Regions from separate parts of the Thermoanaerobacterium thermosulfurigenes genome, predicted to be linked through region 2. Evidence: riboswitches for the same ligand, from Rfam matches in the RefSeq annotation. Region 2 holds a riboswitch; the other holds the start of a gene.

Region 1 (3,426 bases), on a different contig from region 2:
TTATTTGATATGGCGTTTTTATCAAATGCGTTAGAGAAATTGATAGATCTTCAGGGGAAAATAAGATATGCTCAATCTCCCAGAATAATGCTGGAGATAACATTGCTTAAGCTTATAAATCCGGAAATCTCACCTGATATAGACAGCATATTAGATAGACTAAATAAGTTGGAGAATGTGATTAAAAGCGGTAAGATGATGCCGTTTGTAGAGAAGGATATTGTCGCTAATGATAAAACTTTAAAATCTGAGGGGGTTTTTGATGATGTAGTGATAAAAAAAGAAGCGAAAAAAACTGATGATATAGTTGATAAAGTAGATAAGAACATTGAGATAAATGTGAATGAAGTTTTCAAAAAACTATTAAGCATGATAAAGAAAGACAGACCGATGATTTTTTCTTTTTTAAGCTTAGGCAAACCATATTTGAAAGATGGCAATTTTGTGATAGAATATCCAAAGGAGCATGTGTTTTACAAAGAAGAGCTTAATAAAATCGAAAATAAAGATTACATCAAAGATGTTATTAAAAGACTGACAGGTAATGATTACAACATAGTTTTTGCTATAGAAGAAAAAAATGAAGATGAACAGTTAATTGAGGCAGTAAGAAAATATTTTGGCGATGTAGAAATAATAGATTGATTAATCACTACTGAGTCAAAATTAGCATATAAATAAGAGAGAATACAAAATTAATTAGGAGGTATTTGGATGGCTAAAGGAGGATTTCCTGGCGGTTTTAACATGAACAACATGATAAAGCAAGCGCAGCAGATGCAGGAGCAAATGAAGAAAATGCAGGAGGAGCTTGAAAACAAGACTGTTGAGGAGTCTGCAGGCGGTGGAGCTGTAAAGGTAGTGGCAAATGGCAGAAAGGAGCTTATAAGCATAAAGATCGATCCGGATGTCGTTGACAAAGACGATGTAGAGATGCTGGAGGATCTTGTATTGGCTGCAGTAAATCAAGCTTTAAGAAGTGCTGAAAAGATGATTGCAGAAGAGATGGGAAAAATAACAGGAGGTTTCAACATACCTGGCTTGTTCTGAGGTGAGTTAATTAATGAACGTATATTCGAGGTCATTGTCAAGGCTTATTGATGAATTATCAAGACTTCCCGGCATTGGACGCAAGACAGCTCAGAGGCTGGCGTTTTACATCTTAGATATGCCTTTAGACGATGTTGTTAACTTGTCTAATGCTATTTTAGAGGCAAAGAACAATTTAAGATACTGTAAAAAGTGCTATAACTTTACTGACAGTGAGCTTTGCAGTATATGCAGTGACGAGACGAGGGATACACATACCATATGTGTAGTTTCCGATCCTAAAGACGTAGTAGCGATGGAAAAGACGAGGGAATATCGAGGATTGTACCATGTACTTCACGGTGCAATATCGCCTATGGATGGAATAGGGCCAGAGGATATAAAAATTAAAGAATTGCTGGAGAGGATAAAAGATACCGAGATTAATGAGATAATATTAGCTACAAATCCAGATATAGAAGGCGAGGCAACTGCCATGTACATTGCAAAGCTGATAAAACCTTTTGGAATAAAGGTAACAAGAATTGCACACGGTGTACCAGTAGGCGGTGACCTCGAATACACAGATTCTGTAACACTGTCCAGAGCTTTAGAAGGCAGAAGGGAAATGTAAATTAAAGTTTACTGAAAATTAATTTGACATAAAATTTGTTTGGATTATAATATAATTAAGACTGGTGAAGGAGCTCACCATTAAATGCGATGATGCTAATGGCTCCTATTGGGTATACTACCTGATAGGAGTATATTTATTACTTAAAATGAAAATGGAAGGGTGATTTTCATGGAATACATCTATATAGGAGTAGGCGGCTTTTTTGGGGCAATATTAAGATATTTAATTTCTACTTATTATCAAAGTATATTGCATACTGTATTTCCTATTGAGACATTTTTTATAAATATTTTTGGGTCATTTTTGCTGAGCTATATTTCAAATTTAACCCTGGAAGAATTTAATATAAATTTCAATATAAGACTTGCTATTACGACAGGATTTATAGGTGCCTTCACTACATTTTCTACGTTCACTAAAGAGACTATGGATCTAATGAGAAATGGGAGAGTCGCAGTTGCAGTAACGTATGTCCTTCTGTCAATACTTATAGGATTTATTATGTCTTTTATGGGATTTGAATTAGGAGATAAGACAGCAAAAATAATTAAAGGGCGTGAAGAAAATTGATGCTAAATATGCTGTTAGTAGGCTTTGGAGGAATTTTGGGAGCAATATTAAGGTATGAAATATCCAGACACATAAAAGAGAGTAGGGAATTTGTAGTGCCATTAGAAACATTTATTATAAACGTAACAGGTGCCTTATTATTAAGTTTTTTATCAAGCCCTAAGCTTGTCCATCTATTTAATAAAGATGTAAAATTGTTTATCATGACGGGTTTTATAGGTGCTTTTACTACGTATTCCACATTTTCTCATGAGACAATAGATCTTTTTCGAAAAAAACATTATATACATGCATTTTTGTATTCATCTGTTACTGTCGTCGTTGGACTTATTGGCGCTTTTTTAGGATACTATATTGGAAGTTTGTTTTAAATAATGTACTATAGAAGTATAGAAGGAGGGAGGTATGAGATTTTGATATTAGACTATTTTAGATTGCTTTCAGCGTTATCGCTATCATTAGATGTGATGGAAAAAAGAAATTTTGGACATGCGAGAAAAGTTGCCTATGTTGGCATAAGACTGGCACGAAATATTGGCGTTAAAAACGACGAAGAATATAAGATCTTTTATTCTGCCTTTTTACACGATATAGGAAAAAGCGATATAGTTGAGGACATTAACCATGACAGCACGTGGAAGCATTCGCTAAAGGGAAGTGAATTCGTAAAAGAAATGCCGAAAGGGGATGAGTTTTCTGAAATCATCAAGTATCATCATGAAAATTGGGATGGAAGCGGATATTTCCATCTTAGTGGAAACTCCATTCCTTTAGAAGCACAGATAATATATTTAGCAGATCAATTTGACATAAGGTACAGCATTATATCCAAGAAACTCAATGAGTACGATACAAGGGAAAACATAAAGAAATGGCTTGATTTAGAATCCGGAAAGGCGTTTAATCCACTATTGGTAAGTGTGTTTAAAGATCTAATGAAACAAGAAAAGTTTTGGCTGGATTATGAAAATTATAATCAGTTTGATGTCTTAAAACCGTACATAAAAAATGAAATTATGGTGCTCGGAATAGATGCTCTTGAGAATATCGCTGAAGTTTTTTCAAAAATAATTGATAACAAAAGCCATTTTACGTACAACCATTCAAAAGGCATTTCTGAAATTGCTCATAAAGCAGCTACAATTTCTGGATACGATCAAATTACAGTTCAAAAGGTGAAGATAGCAGGT
Region 2 (3,426 bases):
ATGGATTAATAAATATCCTATTGTGTCCATTGAAGATGGACTTGCAGAGGATGATTGGGATGGATGGGCATTGCTTACGTCTCAGCTTGGTGGCAAGATTCAATTAGTAGGTGATGATATTTTTGTTACAAATCCAGAGATATTTAAAGAGGGTATAGAGAAAAATATTGCCAATTCTATTTTAATTAAGTTGAATCAAATAGGCACTTTATCAGAGACACTGGATACAATACAAATGGCTCAGAAAGCTAACTATACTACTGTTATTTCCCACCGCTCAGGTGAAACAGAAGATACAACAATGGCAGATGTAGCAGTAGCAGTAAATGCTGGACAGATAAAAAGCGGTGCTCCATGCAGGACTGAAAGAATAGCTAAGTACAATCAGCTTTTAAGGATTGAAGAGTTATTGGGAGATAGCGCTGTATTTAAAGGAAAAGATATATTTTATAATTTAAGGAAATAACTATAGAGTTTAGAAAGGATGGCTAACAGCATCATTAATTAATGACTGTTGTTAGCCATTTTGGTCTAATTTATTAATTAAAATAATTAGCGAGAAGAGCAATAAAAAAAGGACCACAGCAAAAAGGATTTGATATGATGAAAATTGATGATAAAGATAAAAAAGTGGCAATTAGTGTTATACTTCTACTTGGTATAGTTAGTGCATTTGGAGATATAACTTATGAAGGTGCAAGAAGTGTGTATGGTCCATATTTGAAGTTGTTAGGTGCAAATGCACTAATCGTTGGCATTGTTACGGGTATTGGTGAATTTTTGGCGTCTGCTATTAGAATACCAGTAGGATATGCTATAGATAAGACATCAAAACCATGGCTTTGGACGATATTAGGATATGGAATGCTTATTTCTGTACCTCTTTTAGCTATTACAGGTAAATGGCCAATAGCAGCGCTGTTAATAATATTGGAGCGAACCGGAAAAGCAATAAGAAGTCCAGGCAAAGATACTATTTTATCACATGTAAGTAAAAAAATAGGAACTGGATTAGGTTTTGGATTACATGAGTTGCTTGATCAAATTGGTGGTATTATAGGACCTTTGATTTTTACTTTTGTTATATCTTTTGCTGGTAGTTATAAGACGGGATTTATTTTGATGTGGATTCCAGCAATACTTACTGTTATATTTGTAATATACGCTCGAAGCAAAGTCACTAATCCTGCAGAATTGGAGAAAAATACAAAAAATGCATCTAAAAATGTAGATTTGTTGAATAAAAACTTTTCAAGGCAGTATTTATATTACATGCTTTTTATATTTTTTGCAATGCTCGGATTTGCTAATTATCCGATTATTTCATATCATTTTTTGAGTCATAAAGTGTTAAGCCAAGATGCTATTCCACTTTTGTACGCATTAGCAATGGCGGTAGATGGAGTAAGTGCAGTATTCATTGGAAAATTTTATGACAAGAAAGGTTTTTTGTCGTTAGCAGTGCTTCCAATATCGACCTTTTTGATGACTTTCATGGTCTTTTCAAATATGCCAGTTTTGGCTATCGTTTCAATGCTTATATGGGGATTTATTACAAGTATGCAAGAAACTACGATGAGGTCTGTAATTACCGATATTACGTATATTTCTGAGCGAGGCAAGGCGTTTGGTGTATTCAGTGCTGTTACAGGATTTTCTATGTTTTTAGGAAGTACTATTTTCGGATACTTATATGCTCATTCTATCAATTTTATATTTCTATATTCAATAATAGCCGAAATGATTGCGCTTTTTTGGTATGTGTTATTTGTTAGATCAAGCAGATAAATTTATGGTATAATATAGTTAAAAGAATATTATGGTGATGAAGCTCACCTTAATTGCTTTGATGGCTAATGGCTTCTACATTTAGTAGGAGCTATTTTTGTTTTACTTTAAGGATAGAGCATGATAATAAAAAATAGTTGATATATGAAAGGATGATCGTGATGAAGAAAGTATCATTTGAAATAAGTGACGAACAAATGGAAGAAATAAAAGAATTAAAAGAGGATTTGGAAAAGGACGGTTTCAGCAGTGAAGACTGTTACAGAGCTATTTTTGAGATGGGTATTAAAGCGTATTGGATGGAACGAAAAAATCCTGATGATAAAGATATAAGAAAACAGCTTATAATGTTGGCATCAAAGTATTCCGCTATGAGATTTAAATATTTCCAGCTAGTAAGAGATAATCAAACACTGGATATTAAATTAAAAGGGTATGAGGCAGAAAACAATTATTTAAAAGGACTTTCTGGCATAAGGACTGATGAAGAATGAGGTATATATGTCCTAACTGCTTTAAAATAGCTGATATTGGCGATGAAAAATGTCAAAAATGTGGGTATGATTTTAAAAATATTACAAATGATGATTATAGCAAAAAACTTATTACGGCGTTAAATCATCCTGATTATAATGTACAGTATATGGCAGCAAAGATTATTGGAGAACTAAAAATTAAAGAAGCTAAAAATACTTTAATAGAGTATCTCAAGAAGGACAGAAAGGAAAGAGATCCCTACATTGAACAAGCTGTTGTAGCAGCATTAGGGGAAATAGGCGATAAAGATGTATATAATTATATTAAAGAAAATATAGATAATTTTTCAGTTTTATCAAAGAACATCGCCTTAATTGCTTTAGAAAAAATTAAATCAAGATTTAATTAGGAGGATAATAAAATGGATAATAAAGAAAGACAAAATAAGAGTACAGTCAATAATATTAAGACATTAGGATGGGTGGCTTTTTTTGGTGGTTTAAGCCAGGATATGATACAACCTATTTTGCCAACGTTTTACACTCAGATATTAGGTTTAAGTAAAGAAACCGTAGGGTTAATTGAGGGAAGCGTAACAACGATTGTCAGTATTATGAGGATTGTTTCTGGCATAATATCTGACAAACTTGGAAAGAGAAAATCAATCGTCTTTATAGGATATTTATTTTCTGCAATAGGAAGAATTTTTCTATCATTGACTAATGGTGCAGCAATGACGTTTGGATTGCGTTTTACTGATGGCATTGGTAAAGGTTTAAAGGATGCTCCAAGAGATGCACTTGTTGCAAAGTCATCTGAAATGAAAAACATGGGCTATTCATTCGGATTTCAAAGAATGCTTGATACGTTAGGCTCATTTATTGGACCACTTATCACAACAGCGTTAATGGTTTTGCTTGCTAAATACATAGATGAGACGAAATACAGGATAATATTTTTAGTTGCAGGGCTTATTGGCTTTATTACAATATTGCTTATTGGATTATTCGTAGTCGAAAGAAAAGGAGATAATGTCAGTACACCGTTTAAATTTGATTTCACTATATTCAAAGGAAAATTTTTGTTGTTTTTCATAGTTATGCTAATATTTACACTTGGAAATAGCAGTGATGCATTTTTGATATTAAGAGCTCGTAACGT

What was found. A riboswitch is a leader RNA that binds a small molecule or an ion and turns the genes downstream of it on or off. The one in region 2 is predicted to bind fluoride.
Region 1: linked by a shared signal. The riboswitch ahead of crcB (fluoride efflux transporter CrcB) and the one ahead of HNR52_RS11295 (hypothetical protein) in region 2 are both predicted to bind fluoride.

Annotation. Positions count from the first base shown of each region.
Region 1 is NZ_JBPODR010000044.1:1,684-5,109, reverse strand. Features, by position in the region: gene dnaX (DNA polymerase III subunit gamma/tau) at 1-645, shown strand, start outside; gene HNR52_RS11485 (YbaB/EbfC family nucleoid-associated protein) at 715-1,050, shown strand; gene recR (recombination mediator RecR) at 1,064-1,663, shown strand; fluoride riboswitch at 1,718-1,778, shown strand; gene crcB (fluoride efflux transporter CrcB) at 1,835-2,236, shown strand; gene crcB (fluoride efflux transporter CrcB) at 2,236-2,607, shown strand; gene HNR52_RS11465 (HD-GYP domain-containing protein) at 2,650-3,426, shown strand, end outside.
Region 2 is NZ_JBPODR010000040.1:5,778-9,203, reverse strand. Features, by position in the region: gene eno (phosphopyruvate hydratase) at 1-466, shown strand, start outside; gene HNR52_RS11300 (MFS transporter) at 601-1,788, shown strand; fluoride riboswitch at 1,813-1,873, shown strand; gene HNR52_RS11295 (hypothetical protein) at 1,950-2,282, shown strand; gene HNR52_RS11290 (HEAT repeat domain-containing protein) at 2,279-2,674, shown strand; gene HNR52_RS11285 (MFS transporter) at 2,687-3,426, shown strand, end outside.